Regions from separate parts of the Vibrio sp. V30_P3S12P165 genome, predicted to be linked through region 2. Evidence: predicted binding sites of a transcription regulator. Region 2 holds the regulator's gene; the other holds the start of a gene.
The links. Region 2 encodes PurR, which represses purine synthesis genes. Its sites were predicted from a motif close to TNANGNAAACGTTTNCNTNA; they were not measured.
Positions count from the first base shown of each region.

Region 1 (7,700 bases), on a different contig from region 2:
TGTATGCTCAACTCAACTTACCCAATGTTCGTTGCATGATGCGAACCAAAGAAGCACTCTACCAAACGCTCAACCTGGCAGATCAAAGCCTCTCTGATGATGCACTATTTCAGGCGATGGCCGAGCATCCAAAACTGATAGAACGCCCTATCGTTGTCGCCAATGGTCAAGCAAGACACGGGCGTCCTCCTGAGCAAGTTCTTGACATTTTATGAGTACACAGATCATTGTTCTCTATTACAGTCGGCATGGTAGCACCCTTGCTCTGGCTCGGCAGATAGCAAGAGGGATTGAGTCTATCGCCGGCTGTGAGGCCTTATTACGCACAGTCGCTTCACTAGATAACAGCCAATCACCGGCGTGCGATCCCATCATTCAACTCAAAGAACTTCAACAGTGCGACGGATTAGCGCTAGGCAGCCCGGTTTGGTTTGGCAATATGGCCGCTCCTTTAAAACATTTTTGGGATCAAACAACACCTTTATGGATCAATGGAGATTTGATCGATAAACCAGCTTGTCTTTTTACCAGCTCCGCAACCTTACATGGTGGACAAGAAACAACCTTGCACAGTATGATGTTTCCTTTGCTCCATCACGGGATGTTAATCGTTGGCATTCCCTACTCAGAGCCTAAACTTCATACCACTCGATCTGGAGGTACTCCTTACGGAGCCAGTTATGTTTCATCAGCAACATTAACAAACGATGAAAGTGAATTAGCTCGAAAACTAGGACAACGACTTGCACGTATTGCAAGTCAGCTCAAGGAAAGATCATGACCATTCCCTACTCTCCCCACACTCGCTTTGTGCGCTGGCTTGCATTGGGAGGCATACTCTCGCTCATCATTTGGATAACACTTTGGCAGTTAATCTGGTCGCCACATCCACATATTTCGCCAGTTGCTATCACCATTGGCTGGCTGATACCGTTATTATTACCATTACCGGGGGTTATCAAAGGAAAACCTTATACGCATGCTTGGGCAAATTTTGTTCTCATGCTGTACTTTGTACATAGTTTCACTCTTTTGTATGTCGATAATGGTGAACGCTGGCTTGCGGCAATCGAATTACTCTGCACCAGCAGTGCCTTTATCGGAAACACACTTTATGCGCGTCTACGAGGTAAAGAGCTGGGGTTAAAATTAACCAAACTTTCTGAACTTGAACGCGCTGAAAAAGCGCAGTTTAATCGTGACTAGCCATTCAAAGTAACTAACTATTCAAGATAACTAACTATTCAGAGTGACGAACTATTCAGAGTGACTAATCATTCAAGCGAAACAAAAAACCCCAGTGATAAAATACTGGGGTTAAGTTTAGTCATGATCAAAACTGATAGAGTCGATCTTTTACTCTTGCCAAGAAAAATACAGCGTGATCTCGTGGGGTTGTTCTGTTGCTTCTGACTCTACTTTTGCTGTTTCCTCTGACGTCTCTGATGCTGATGCCTCCGTTGTCGATAGGCCAGAGTGAGCTTGTAGAGAAGGAGTTTCAATCAATGGCGCAGATCGTGTGGCTACCTGCCTCATTCTTAGCACTTCTTGTTCAAACTCTGTCTGACTGGCTAATAAATGGACATTAAACGTAACTTCATTTCCTTTAATTTTAACGACATCCAACGACGCAACTGAACTTAGACGATTTAATGCCTCTTCTAAGGTAAAAAAATCACGGGCATGATTAACGGGCTTAAATTCAACCAATAATTTTTGTGAAGACTCACTACTAACCAGTAGCGCACCTTTTTTAGCATAATAATCACTAACCTCATCAATCAAACTGCTGATAGCTTGTTCACCACTTGCTTGACCAATCAATGGGGTTTTCGGTGCCGTTAACATTTGTTCTGCTGGTTGATCATACAGCGTCCAGCGCAGGTTGGTTCCTTGCACTCGTACCACTAAAACCGCATCGGTTGGATAACGTTGGCTAGCGAAGCTGATCGGCTGAGTAAAGCCGCCCCATAAATCAGAAGTTTGAATACCTGTAATATCATCAAAATCGCCAACAGGAATAGTAATGGGCAATCCGCGCAGTTGGGCACTTGTTTTTAATTGTTGCATCAATGAGCTTTCAGAGTGTTCCCAATTAATGTAACGATCATAATTCGATTCTTCAACGACCCAAACCAAGACGTTGGTTCGCGTTTCCGGCCAAAATGGTAATTGAGCCTGGGTTAACAAAGAACGGATATGAGGCGCACTAAACGTCATATTAAGGGTTTTATTCACACCTTGCTGGCCATAACTGATTTGATTTAGGTATTGTGCACTTTGTCGTAATGCTTTTCCGATCACCTCATTATTGACGGATTGCTTATCACCCGAGGTTCGGATAATAACTTCCTGCAAACCTCTCATTCTCGCATTTGCTTCCGCATCGCTTTGTTGCTCATCAAGCACAACCTCAGCTTGATAGAGATTGAGTTTAGATGAAGCAAGCCCGGAGAAACTCATTAATCCGATGATCAACACCAATAAGTAGCGCATAGTATTCCCATATCCTCACGAATGAGCGTTGATGATAAGCAACTATCCTATTTCGAGCAAGACACCCTTCTTATATGCTTGTCAAATTTTCTCCAACTTTTCTGGCTCAGTACGAAATCGTGAAATCATAAAAACTTGATCTACTTTCCATGGCAATCGTTTGCAAAAGTGATAGAATCCGGCGAATTTTGTTCAGCATCAGGGGAAATACGATGAAAAATGCCATTCAAGGCGCACAGATGTTATTTGTTGCATTTGGCGCGCTGGTTTTGGTTCCATTATTGACAGGGCTCGATCCTAACGTGGCCTTGTTTGGTGCCGGTATCGGTACACTTTTATTCCAACTTATCACCCGCCGCTCGGTTCCTATCTTTCTCGCCTCTTCTTTCGCTTTTATTGCCCCTATCATGTACGGTGTTCAAGCATGGGGAATTGCGGCAACCATGGGAGGTTTAATGGCTGCCGGGACAATCTATATCCTACTAGGAGCGATTATCAAAGTTCGAGGCGTCGCGATTGTACACAGACTACTGCCTCCGGTTGTCGTTGGCCCTGTGATTATGGTTATTGGCTTAGGCCTTGCTCCAACCGCCGTCAATATGGCATTAGGAAGAACAGGAGATGGCTCTGCACAATTAGTTGAGGCACAAGCAGCTTTATGGATTTCAGCGATTTCTCTATTAGTTACGGTCGGGATGAGCGTTTTTGCTCGTGGTTTTTTCAAACTTATTCCAATTTGTGCTGGCATCGCCGCAGGTTATAGTACTTCACTTTATTTTGGTGTAGTTAGTTTTGTCCCCGTTCAGCAAGCAGCATGGTTTGCTTTGCCTAATTTCACTTTCCCTGAATTTAATATCAATGCTATCTTATTTATGATCCCCGTCGCCATCGCTCCAGCTGTTGAGCACGTGGGGGATATGCTGGCCATTTCCAATGTAACTGGAAAAGATTATCTGAAAAAGCCGGGGCTACACCGCACGATTGCTGGGGATGGGATCGCGACTATGGCCGCCAGTTTTATCGGAGCGCCACCGAACACAACGTACAGTGAAGTGACTGGCGCAGTGATGCTCACCAAAGCATTTAATCCTGTTATTATGACTTGGGCTGCTGTTACCGCTATTATTTTAGCCCTGGTTGGAAAATTGGGCGCTTTACTACAAACGATTCCCATTCCTGTCATGGGGGGAATTATGATTTTGTTGTTTGGTTCGATTGCGACGGTTGGTCTTAATACCTTAATTAAAAACCAAGTCGATCTACATAAATCACGTAACTTAGTAATTGTTGCCGTTACATTGGTTTTTGGTATCGGAGGAATGGCTTTTGGCATCGGCGATTTCAGCCTACAGGGCGTCAGCTTATGCGGTATTGTCGCTATTATTTTAAACTTAGTTCTGCCGAATGATCTCGGTGAAAACCATGTGGTGGATAACACTCAAATCGAAGAGCATCAATAACCATTAATGCTCTTATGACTGCGATTTGTGCCTTGTATCGCTTTAGGATTCTTGGCACAAGTCGGCAAAACTGCCTCTGGTGAGTAGCGCTAAATCATTAGGGGCTAATTCAATTTCTAATCCTCGTTTACCCGCACTCACACACATCGTTGACAAATTTTTCGCACTGTGATGAATAAAGGTGGGTAATAATTTTTTTTGTCCTAACGGACTGATCCCCCCCACCACATAACCGGTTATTTTTTGTGCTACCTCAGGATTCGCCATTTCTGCTTTTTTTGCCTTGGCTGCTTTTGCCGCTAACTTTAAATTTAATTTTTGTGCGACGGGGATCACCGCGACCGCTAAATGTTTTTCTTCCCCATTAAGACAAAAAAGAAGCGTTTTAAATACTGTGTTAGGATCTTGCCCGAGTGCTTCTGCGGCTTCTAAACCATAACTCGCGTGGCTTGGATCATGCTCATATTGATGGATGGTGTGAGCCACTTTCTTTTTCTTAGCCAAATTAATTGCAGGGGTCATATCCCATCACTCCTTACACCCAAAAATAAAAAAACGAGCAAGGCGACCTCACTCGTTGTGACCGAACGACTAGTTAACGAATATCGATGGGGGCAAAACTTTTAATTAAATCATCTAAGTGTTTCATCTGCGCCAAGAAAGGTTCTAACTTATCAAGTGGTAGCGCAGAGGGGCCATCGCATCGGGCTTGATCTGGATTAGGATGCGCTTCAATAAACAACCCAGCAATACCCGTTGCAAGCCCGGCTTTAGCCAATTCGACGGTTTGCTCACGACGCCCTCCCGATGCGGCCCCTGATGGATCCCGCATTTGTAGTGAATGAGTCACATCAAAAATAATCGGGCTACCTTTTGAGGCCGTTTTCATAACCCCGAAACCCAGCATATCAACCACTAAGTTATCGTATCCATGGCAAGAACCACGTTCACAAAGAATAATCTTATCATTGCCACATTCAGCAAACTTCTCAACGATATTGCCAACTTGACCTGGGCTCATAAACTGAGGTTTTTTCACATTGATCACTGCGCCAGTTTTCGCCATGGCTTCGACTAAATCAGTTTGACGAGCAAGAAACGCAGGCAATTGAATAACATCCACCACATCAGCAACCGGCTGAGCTTGAGCTTCTGTGTGAACATCGGTGATCACTTTCACCCCAAAAGTCTCTTTCAATTCCTGAAAGATACGCATCCCTTCTTCTAAACCAGGGCCACGATAAGAATGCACTGAACTACGATTCGCTTTGTCAAATGAAGCTTTAAAGACATAAGGAATACCCAACTTGTCTGTCACTTTCACATAGTGTTCACAGATCTGCATAGCAAGATCGCGGGATTCTAATACATTCATCCCGGCAAAGAGTGTAAACGGTTTATCGTTAGCGACTTGAATATCATCGATGTGAACAATTTTTTGTTCCATATTTATTTCTCTTTGTGTGATTAATGCAACGTCACTGGGTGATAAGTGAGTGCATTCATTTGATTTTTTAACAATTCAACCGCCGGATCTTCAGGGCAATGTTGAATAAAATATTGGTAATCCGAGAGTGCAACCTGATGGCAATCCAACTGTTGATATATAAAGCCACGATCTCGAATTTCATACGGATCGTCAGGCACAAACGTTAACGCTAAATTGGTACATCGCAGAGCTAGAGTATACCGCTCTTCTCGCAGCAGTGCACTTTTCAATAATGCTAACCAACGGCCAATAATTGTTGGATGATCTGCAGGAATCAAATGTTGCGGCTGTAATTGAGCTAATGGCCCCTTATGCCCCACCAACCAAGCATTTAAAACATGGAAAGAGACATACTCACCTGAAAAAGGGTTCAGATACAAAGGCTCTTCTTCTGGCCAACGGACTTCCAGTAAAAACTGAGTCGGAAACGTAATGCCACGTACCGGAAAATCGAGCTGCCGTGCAAAATAGAGTAATAAAGCCCCTAAACTTACCGGAATGCCTTGGCGGCGCTCCAATACCTTATCAATAAAACCATTTCGTGAATCAAAATAAGCGTCCCTATCACCACAAAAGCCCCATTGACGATAAAACAGCGTTAATAACGCCGCAAAACGTTGTTTCGGTTCAAGGTTAGTGGCTAACGCTTCCTTTGCCTGTTGCAATAATCTTCGTAACTCAGCCAGAGCCCATTCCACTTTCGTCTCCGGATTGATGGCTTTATTTAAAGCGAGAGCACCTTCGACTAGCTCCATCGCATCAAAATCTTCATCAAATAGGTTCAACATACCTTGCTCTAGTCCATAAAATTAACTAAAAAATATAGGAGCCTTACTCATCGCCACTTTACCGGCCATCACTAACCATCCCATCGCTCCGAGAAAGGCAAAAGTGCGCAATAACTTATTTCGACCAAATTTAAGTGCAAAAAAGCCCAATGCAATATACGCAAGGACACAGGTTAACTTATCGGTCATCCAAGGCGCAGCCGAGGTATAAGGGATAAACCCCGTGATCACGATTAACCAAATGCCGCTAAACAAGAGCAAGCTGTCATTAACATGAGGGAAAACCTTGAGAAATTTGTGCTGCAACCATGGTGAGTCCATCATCATGAGCAAATAACGAACCGTCAATAAAAAAGCACTGAGTGCAATCGTCAATAAATGGAGATGTTTGAGTCCTTCGTACATATTGTCCTCTTAAAAATCAAAATCGAGCCAATGTCACTCGGTCATTACCCGCATAATCTTGCTCTGTCGTTATGTCTTGATAGCCCAACGCTCCGAGAATCGCCCGTACCGCTGCACCTTGTTCACAGCCGTGTTCAAATAGCAGCCAACCGGCATCCAATAGATAATCTCTCGCGGTTTTTGCGATGTATTTAATATCGGCTAATCCATTATCTGCGGCAACCAATGCGCTTTTCGGTTCAAAACGCACATCGCCTTGGACTAAATGGGGATCGTCCGTCTCAATATAAGGCGGGTTGGAAACGATCAAAGCAAACTTTATACCGCCTGCTAGTGGAGTAAACCAACTTCCCTGTAAAAATGTGACATTGGTTATTTGCAAACGTTGGCTATTTTCTATCGCCAATTGCTGCGCTTCACGCTGTAGATCAATACCAATGATCTGACGTGTAGGTAATTCAGATGCCAATGCTAGCGCGATCGCTCCAGTTCCAGTTCCAAGGTCAAGAATCTGCCCATCAATTTGTTGCGACTTTTCAAGTGCTAACTCGACTAAACGCTCGGTATCTGGCCGAGGAATTAACGTTGAAGGAGCCACTTTTAACGGCAATGACCAAAATTCTCGCTCACCAATAATATACGCGACCGGCTCTCCGCTCAGGCGTCGAGTTAAAAGCGCATCGAACTCAGATTGTTGCTCGAATGTGAGCATTTTCTCCGGCCAAGTTAATAAGTAAGAGCGAGGCTGTTGTAATACATGGCAAAGCAATACCGCAGCATCGAGCGACGGCGAATCACTGCCACTCTCCGCTAATCGTGTCTTGGCTAGGGCTAATAATGCCCCAATATTCATCGACATCCGTTAATTTTGCTCAGCCAAGGCGGCTAATAAATCCGCCTGATGTTCTTGTATCACAGGATCCACTAAGGCTTGTAGATCGCCCTCCATGACTTCACTTAAGCGATAGACGGTTAAGTTAATACGGTGATCCGAAACTCGTCCTTGCGGATAGTTATAAGTACGAATACGGTCACTGCGATCCCCTGACCCCAGTAGGTTAC
Region 1 is NZ_WXWH01000077.1:71,053-78,752, forward strand. It holds gene arsC (arsenate reductase (glutaredoxin)) at 1-215, shown strand, start outside; gene wrbA (NAD(P)H:quinone oxidoreductase) at 212-781, shown strand; gene CAG57_RS15230 (DUF2069 domain-containing protein) at 778-1,206, shown strand; gene CAG57_RS15235 (DUF2066 domain-containing protein) at 1,357-2,496, opposite strand; gene CAG57_RS15240 (uracil-xanthine permease family protein) at 2,709-3,956, shown strand; gene ybaK (Cys-tRNA(Pro) deacylase) at 3,999-4,478, opposite strand; gene kdsA (3-deoxy-8-phosphooctulonate synthase) at 4,552-5,403, opposite strand; gene CAG57_RS15255 (SirB1 family protein) at 5,424-6,233, opposite strand; gene CAG57_RS15260 (SirB2 family protein) at 6,255-6,638, opposite strand; gene prmC (peptide chain release factor N(5)-glutamine methyltransferase) at 6,655-7,497, opposite strand; gene prfA (peptide chain release factor 1) at 7,501-7,700, opposite strand, start outside.
Region 1: CAG57_RS15240 (uracil-xanthine permease family protein) is a predicted target of PurR. The motif match lies at 2,645-2,664, and genes of this name have one in related genera.

Region 2 (9,427 bases):
TTTGCTCGAAAAGCCGAAGGCTCCCCCGTATCCGTAAATAGTCGAGTTACAATGGCAAAAGCATCATGCAACTCGCCTTCACCAAGCTCTTCATCAAACCGTTCATGGCTCAACACGGCAATGGCAATTAAAAAAGCTAACCGCTCTGCACTGAGGTTCAAGGAGAAATCATGCTGCTTAACCCAACTCACCAATTCATCAATGGGCTGCTCTGCAGCGTTTTGAGTTAATTCACTCATGTTATACCTGTTCTTTTTTCTTAGCCCAAACATGGATATAGCGACCTAATGATAGATAAGGTTCTTGACGGCAATAATGTCGTTCCAGAGCCAAAAGATCTTCATATTGATATTCACCCATATTTTGCATGTTACCAATATAGTCACTAAAACAGCGAATACCGGATTTTCCACAAATTTCAAATCCGGCTTGTTCAATCCACTGATAAACGTCGGTCGGCAATAAACCTTGTTGAGGCTGAAGTTTAAAACGTTTGCGGTGGGGCATTCCCGCTAGAATATGAGGAATATTGCCACACACTGCATTTTTGTACACCAAGCCATGTTGGTTATAAAACATAATCGATGCCATTCCACCCACTCGCACTTGGTTCAACAAATGGTGCAATGCCTGTTGAGGATCTGCCAACCATTCCATGACTGCATGGAACATCACGATGTCGACAGGTGCTGGTAAATGTTTATCGATCGCTTGGACAGGGGTATGTACAAAGCAATACCGTTCAAGTAAACCGTTCTGAATAACCGCCTGTTTTGCCAAATGCAACATTTCAGAAGAAAGATCGCATAGAGTGACATTGTGACCAAATTTCGCTAATCTTTGTGACATCTGTGCCAAACCACCGCCCGCGTCTAAAATGTGCAACGGAGCTTGTGCTTCATCGAAATGGGTAAGTAGACTCATGAGGTCTTGCCAAACAATTACTTGGCGAATCTCACCTTTGTCAGAACCATAAATGTTTTTTGCAAATTTGTGGGCAATATCGTCGAAATTACGGTCTTCTGTCACTGTGGCTTGAGCTATGATAATCAATCGTGCTGCTATTCTGTCATAGGAATGGCAGGAATAAAGAATCTTTCGCTGATTTTACTATCAAGTGCTGTTTTTTCGGACTATTTTGTTTATGTTTGAGCTGAAAAAAATCGTTTCCTCGCTTCTGATGCCTTTGCCAGCACTGCTGATCATTGGTTTTGTCGGTTTAATGTTAATCATGTTTACCGCCAAACGTAAAACAGGCTGTCTTGTGGTGCTCTTTGCATTGAGCGGTCTGTTTTTAATTGCCTTTCAACCCCTTTCTAGCCGCCTCTTAATGCCTTTAGAGCGTCAATACAGCGCGTTTCTGCCCGTCGACGGTTCCGTTGATTATGTGATGGTGCTTGGCAATGGCCATGTTGTGGATGGTACGATTCCACCCACCTCGGAGTTAACTCGAACGGCATTGATGCGCTTAACGGAAGGCATCCGTATTTTACACATGTACCCTGGCGCTAAGCTGATTTTATCAGGCTATGCCGGTGGTACTGAATTTAGCCATGCGAGAATGCTCGCCAAGGTGGCTCTCGCGCTTGGTGTGTCAAAATCTGATATTATTTTACTGGAAACCGCACAAGATACTTGGGAAGAAGCGCGGCAAGCTGCTGCTTTTGTTCAGCATAAAAAACTGGTTCTTGTCACTTCTGCAAGTCATATGGCACGAGCGATGAATGAATTTCACTCTGTTGGACTCACGCCTATCCCTGCTCCGACCAACTACCTAGCCCAAACGAAGGTGAGTCAAGCTTGGGATAAATACATTCCCAAAGCCAAATATCTAGAACAAACAGAGCGCTATTGGTTTGAAACGATGGGACTGATGTGGCAATCAATGCGAGATTGGGTCAGTCAGCATAACAACGCTGAACTCAGTGATACTCAATAACCAATAAACCAGCAAATCAAGATACACGGCTCTTGCTCACAAATTGCTACGTTTACTGACAATTTTGTATGGTTATAATGCATATTTAAGCTAAATTTCATTGCGGGTTGAGTCGTTGCAGTCTAAAATCTTGCTCGCTACTGACAAGATGAATGTAAAAATCAAGCCGCTATTTAACAGCGGTTTTTGTTTTTTTATTACTTTTAGGCTAATTAAAGCCGGTGCCCAAATCATGAAGCGTTATCGTCAAGCAACAGGCAAAATGGCTATTTTTCTCAGCCAGTATCATAAAATCAACATCGCCTATCGCATCATAACGCCGAATGCCCCTATCAGAGGGAAGCCTGGGTATAACTACTGCTGCACTCAATGAAGTGAAAGCCTATGCCGGCTCCAGCAGTCATTGATAGGATAAATTTATGGCTACGATTAAAGACGTTGCACGCTTAGCGGGTGTATCCACAACGACCGTATCTCATGTGATCAACAAAACCCGTTTTGTTGCAGAAACGACACAAGAAAAAGTACTCGAAGCAGTTAAGCAACTGAACTACGCACCAAGCGCGGTGGCAAGGAGCTTAAAATGCAACACAACACGTACAATTGGTATGCTCGTCACGCAATCAACCAATCTTTTCTTTTCTGAAGTGATTGATGGGGTTGAAAGTTATTGCTACCGCCAAGGGTATACATTGATTTTATGTAATACCGGTGGGATTTATGAAAAACAACGTGACTACATTCGCATGTTGGCAGAAAAACGTGTCGATGGCATGTTGGTCATGTGCTCTGACTTAACAGAAGAGTTACTGGAAATGCTCGAAAGCCACCCAGACATTCCTAAAGTCATTATGGATTGGGGGCCAGAAACATCTCAAGCGGATAAGATCATTGATAACTCAGAAGAAGGGGGTTATCTCGCAACGAAGTATCTGATTGAGAAAGGGCATAAAGCTATCGCTTGTCTTAGTGGTCATTTTGTCAAAGCCGCTTGCCAAGAACGGATTACTGGATTTCGTCGTGCCATGGCCGAAGCGAACCTTCCCGTTAATGATGATTGGATTTTAGAAGGTAACTTTGAATGTGATACCGCCGTTTTAGCGGCCGATAAAATTCTCGCCATGGATACTCGCCCAACCGCTGTATTTTGTTTTAATGATACGATGGCACTTGGCTTAATCAGCCGTTTACAACAACGTGGAGTTAGAGTTCCTGACGACATGTCCATTATCGGATACGATAATATTGAACTTGCTGAATATTTTTCGCCACCATTAACTACCATTCACCAGCCCAAACGCCGAGTCGGTAAAAATGCCTTTGAAATACTGCTGGAACGAATTAAAGATAAAGAACACGAACGCCGTACATTTGAAATGCATCCAGAAATTGTTGAACGCGATACGGTACGAGACTTAACCAAAAAATGATGGATAAGCGTAACTAAACCGATTAAAATCACTAAAAATCGAACCAGAGTCACATTTTCAAAAAAATGAAAAGTGACAACGGTTCAGTTTTAATGACTTTATCATCCGTATTCTGAGGTAATACTCGGAATACAGTATGTCACGCACAGGGCAAACCATCTGAAAGGGTGGGACGCAAAGCCTCCGGCCTAAACCCGAATGTGGTAGGTAGCGGGGTTGCCGATGGCTAAACTGCATAGACAGGAAGTTAACTTCTTATTGACATCTTTTAGCAGTTTTTTGCTAGTCTCTCGGACCTGATTTGGTGGCGAATTAGTTAATACACCGAGATTTACAACATGGATAAACCCGTATTAAAAGACTCAATGCGACTTTTTGAGCCACTTGGCCGTATCAAATCGCGTTCAATGTTTGGTGGTTTTGGCATTTTTACTAATGACACGATGTTTGCGTTAGTGGTTAATAACCAACTGCATATACGAGCAAACGATAAATTAGCCGCCAAATTTAAACAACAAGGTTATCAACCCTATGTGTATACAAAAAAAGGGTTCCCCGTTGTGACCAAATATTATGCTTTTCCTGAAACGAGCTGGTCAGATCCGCAATTCATCTTATCTGAGGCACAATCCGCTTTAAAAATTGCTCAACTTGAACGAGACAACCAAGAGCAATCAAAACCAGAACGGCTGAAAGATTTACCAAATTTACGACTAGCCACTGAGCGCATGTTGAAAAAAGCCGGCATCAACTCCGTTGAACAACTGCATCAACAAGGCGCACTAGCTGCTTATCAAGCGATACAACAAAGCCATTCCAGCGAAGTTAGCCTAGAGCTATTGTGGGCATTAGAAGGCGCAATTGAAAGAAAGCACTGGTCAGTCATTCCGCTTTCGCGACGCGAGGAACTTATTAAGCGTTTATCTTAAAAACACTCTCTTCATGCTTTTCAGCACTCAAACAATAATTAGTCCCTCAGCGAGTTGTATACCCAACCAACTTGCGTAGGGCTAATTATTGTCATGGTTTAACCTAAATCACACGATACCCAAATATGTTCTATTCTGTATCCATTGGATAACGCTAAATTTTGCCACTAATTAAATTTTTCCACTATAGTATAGGCCGCTCAATGACCCGAAAAATGCTGGTTGGATTGATACTACTTGCGATAGTGATCTTGCTCACTGTCAATTTACAACAATATCTCAATCTAAGCTCGATCAAACAGCACCACACTCAACTATCTCTATGGATTGATGAACATTTTGCCATCGCAGCTCTGCTCTATTTTGTTTTTTATGTCTTATTAACCGCCTTTTCCGTTCCTGGCGCGGCTGTATTTACTCTTCTTGGTGCGGCCTTATTTGGTTTTTGGATCAGTTTATTTTTAGTGTCTTTTGCCAGTACACTGGGAGCAACGATCGCCTTTTTGATTAGCCGCTATTTGCTCAAAGAATGGGTATACCGCCGCTTCTCTGATAAGTTGATTACACTCAATCATGGAATCAGTCAAGATGGTGCCTTATACCTATTTTCGTTAAGACTGATGCCTATTTTGCCTTTTTTTCTGATTAACTTATTAATGGGGCTCACCTCGATAACGACTTGGCGCTATTACTGGGTCAGCCAATTAGGTATGCTACCTGGAACGGCAGTGTATATTAATGCGGGAACTCAGTTGAGTGAAATAGATCAGCTCTCGGGGATCATATCCCCTTCTGTGTTATTTTCTTTTGTATTACTTGGCCTTTTTCCATTGCTGGCCAAATGGCTAATTAAACGATTACGCTATCAGCGGACAAAGCACCATTAATTGCTTTGCTGGTAAATAAAATCGATAGAGACTTGATTAAACAAACGCGGCTGCTCAACGTTACAGACATGGCCGCAATCAGGAATTTCTACTAATTCACTCTGCTGATGTGCTGCAACCATCTCTCTAACGGGATGAAGAAACATATAATCACACGCCCCCATTACATATAACGTAGGAATCGGTAACGCTCTTTCTTTAAAATAACGCATTAATGGATTCACTTCAGCCGTCAAGGTAAACCAGCGTTTAAACTCTTTTTGACAAAGCTTCTGGGCCTCTCTGACAAATAAGTGTCTAGATTCTTTTTGGCTTGATTGCGGCATGACAACGTATGCAAATAAGCGGTAAAGCCACATATAAGGCATGATATGTTTACTCAAGTGGCCAAGTGTCACCAAGACTTGTGAACGAATATTTAATCGAGTAACCGCTCCGCCGAGTACCATACTCTTGACACGCTCGCCAGCCAACTCTGCCATATTTCTAACAATAATCGTTCCCAGTGACATACCAACAAAGTGAGCGGACTGGATTTTGAGATGATCAAGAACACGCAAAACATCCTGCGTTACAGACTTGAAAGTATAGCGCTGAGCCAATAAATCTTTTAACAATTGATTCGACTTACCGTGCCCACGTAAATCAACCAAGAGCAAATTAAAATGCTGTTTATAGTCTTTTATCTGCTTAAACCAGATAGAAGAGCTTCCTCCTGCACCATGAACAAAAACAACCCAGTCTTTACTGGTTGGATGGGGATAAATTTTATGAAACAACAAACCTTGGGGCATGAACACCACATAAACTCAACTTACTTAGTAGAGAAGATTAGCATAATTTACCTTGTACATTTGCTCAGAGTTGTAAAAAATCATGTATAAAACATGCCGATATTGGCTCACTGACAAAGCACAGAGCGCATCAATCACGACTACGCTCAGCCTCCCTTCATTAGTAATCGAAAATTGCCGAACGATACATCTTTAAGTATTCCTGCGCTGAATCAAGCCAACTAAAGTCTTTCTGCATCGCTCTTAATTGAACCTTTAGCATTTCATCCGGATTTTGCAAATAAAATAACAAGGCTCTTTGCATCGTAATCAACAAGGCTGCCGGCGTTGGATCCTGAAAACCAAACCCTGTTGCTTGCTGAGGGTACTTATCATAGTCTTGAACGGTGTCTTTCAGCCCACCAACCTCTCGAATGATAGGCAGAGTTCCATAAGCCATACTGTATATTTGGTTTAGCCCACACGCTTCAAATTCCGATGGCATAATAAAAAAGTCTGAGCCGGCTTCAACCAAGTGAGCAAGACGATTACTATAAGCTTCAATAAAAACAAATTTGTTAGGATGGGTAGCTGCAATCTTATGTAATTTTTCAGCGATTTGAGATTCTCCCGTCCCTACGATCACCAGCTGCACTTCATTGCGCAAAAACTGATCGAGAATCGGTAGTAAATAATGGAATCCTTTTTGGTGGGTTAATCGACACACCATGCCGAACATAGGTATCGCAACTTGTGGTAATGCTAGCTCTTGCTGGAGCGCTTGCTTACTGCTTGCCTTCCCTGATTTTAAAGCATTCTCTTCTGCATGGTAAGTTTGTGGTAGATAACGATCCGTTGCTGGACTCCACTCAGAGTAATCACACCCATTGATGATTCCATGTAGATCGCGCGCACGGCGAACAAAATCGTCGACCAAACCGTGTGAACCTAATGGTGTTAACAACTCGGAAGCATAGTTAGGACTAACCGCATTAATTTTATCAGCAAAGGCAATTCCTGCTCTTAAAGTACTCACATGATCATGGCCATACTGTAAAAATTCCATTCCCGATAGATTCAATTCAGGGATAATTTCCAACTGATGATAAGAAAAAATACCTTTAAAAATAGCATTATGGACAGTTAATATGGTTTTTATGCCGCTGTAATAACCATCATCACGATAACGCGTTTTTAATAAGAAAGGGATTAATGCCGTGTGCCAATCATTCGCGTGAATAATATCCGGGTGAATGGCTAATTTAGGTAAAATATCTAAACAAGCGGCGGAAAAAAAGCCAAAACGCTCGCCATTATCGACATAGGCATGGTTCTGCTCTGCATATAAGTCTGGTCGATCAAAATATTCTTCACAATCAATCAAATAGACAGGCACCTTGTCGAGTTCAGTCAAACGAACTTGATAACGAGTATGTGGCCAATGCAATAATTCTGTTTCAAGAATAACCGGTAAATTTTGTTTTTCATCAATGGTGCGATAACCAGGTAGCACAATGGCTACCTGATGACCAAGATCCATTAAAGCCTTTGGCAGTGCCTTCGCCACATCGGCTAAGCCGCCACTTTTCACTAGTCCTTCAGCTTCTGAAACAGCGAACCAAATGTTCATTTTCTCATGATTAGAATCCAACTTTTGTCCCTTTTGCTATCACAACAATTCCTTCGTCAGAAACATGGAACCGTTGTCTATCCAGTTCTAAATCTTCACCAATAACGGTACCAGGGGCGATTTCTACATTTTTATCAATGATCGTGCGTTTAATCGTACACCCTGCACCAATTTTAACATCACCTAAAATCACCGATTCACTGATCAACGATCCATGGGCAATGTTGGTTCTGAAGCCAAGTACAGATTTATAGATTGTCGACCCTTGTACATAACTTCCTCCGGAAATTAAGCTATCTGTAATCTCCACTTTTTTCTCATCCATATCAACGAACGTGGCAGGTGGTAATGGAGGATAGTAAGTGTGTAATGGCCAACTACGGTTATATAACGAGAATGGCGCATCTTTTTGTAATAAATCCATATGAGCAGACCAGTAAGACTCTATGGTACCGACATCACGCCAGTAGGTTATTCCCTTTTCCCCTTTGATAGTATTAGTTGAGAAGTCATACACATAAACGTCACCTTGAGGAAACATTTTGGGGATGATGTCCTTGCCAAAGTCATGACTCGATTGTTCATTGGTGGCATCTTCACGCAGTTCTTTACATAGCGTTTCCGTTTCAAAGATGTAATTTCCCATTGAAACCAGAGCCCATTCTGGAGCCCCTGGAATCGATTTGGGCTGTTTAGGCTTTTCTTCAAAGCCTATCATTTTCCCATTCGTATCGACTTCAATCACACCAAATTGTGACGCTTGAGACAATGGCATGCGTAGGGCGGAAACGGTCAGTTTTGCTTCTACACGGCGATGGAACTCAAGCATTTGCCGGATATCCATCTTATAAATATGATCGGAACCGAAAATGCAAACATCATCAGCTTCAGAGATTTCGACAAAACGAAGGTTTTGATAGATAGCGTCCGCTGTACCTTCATACCAACGTTTACCATCACGCATTTGAGCTGGAATGGAATCAATAAAACGATCTCGTATACTGGAAACATTCCATCCTTTTTTCATGTGTAAATAGAGTGATTGAGATTTAAATTGTGTTAACACATAAACTCGCATTAAATCGGCATTAACGAAATTATTAAGCGCAAAGTCTATCAATCGATAGCTTCCACCAAACGGAACGGCAGGTTTTGTACGGGATTCAGTCAACGGCATCAAACGCGAACCTTCACCGCCGGCCAAAATCATTCCTAATACACCACTCATATTCTTCTCCATCATTTTCCATTGGTTTGCCGTCATGTCAAATTAGGGGGGGAATGACGACGCTTTCCTTAGTCACTGATTACATTTGTTAACCGAACTTCAGGGAAGTATAAAATGCAATCAGTTGTTTATTACTTTATCGAATTTATGTTGGAATACAAACCCCGAATACAGATTTTGTGCAGCAAGTAAGTCCGATATGTTCAACACTTCGCCTTGTTCACAAAATGAGGCGGCTTAACACCATAAACTCTAACATTTATTTCACGATTTCCATCCCAAAATAAAAAATACTCACACAAAAATAATAGAAAAATGTGACAGTTGATATAGATATATTAAAGGAGATAAATAAGAAAAAACGCTACAAAGGTAGAATATCATCGCTAAAAACTCGATTTAACTATCAATAGTGTACAATTAATAGCCATTCCCTTCCTTTAAATTTGCTCTATATCCCAACAACTGGCAGTTGCAGGTAGGCGGCAAGTAAATAAGTTCCTATGCGCATAGATAGACGCCATTAAGGTGAACGGAACGTAGCCAACACCGCTTCCGCTTCGAGTAGGGAAGGTATATTGAGAACAGTAAAAAAAGCAGCCATAGGCTGC
Region 2 is NZ_WXWH01000030.1:190,122-199,548, forward strand. It holds gene mukF (chromosome partition protein MukF) at 1-239, opposite strand, end outside; gene cmoM (tRNA uridine 5-oxyacetic acid(34) methyltransferase CmoM) at 241-1,029, opposite strand; gene elyC (envelope biogenesis factor ElyC) at 1,118-1,939, shown strand; gene purR (HTH-type transcriptional repressor PurR) at 2,359-3,369, shown strand; cyclic di-GMP riboswitch class I at 3,509-3,593, shown strand; gene CAG57_RS06525 (TfoX/Sxy family DNA transformation protein) at 3,708-4,298, shown strand; gene CAG57_RS06530 (TVP38/TMEM64 family protein) at 4,502-5,185, shown strand; gene CAG57_RS06535 (alpha/beta fold hydrolase) at 5,182-5,979, opposite strand; gene glgA (glycogen synthase GlgA) at 6,140-7,588, opposite strand; gene glgC (glucose-1-phosphate adenylyltransferase) at 7,599-8,828, opposite strand.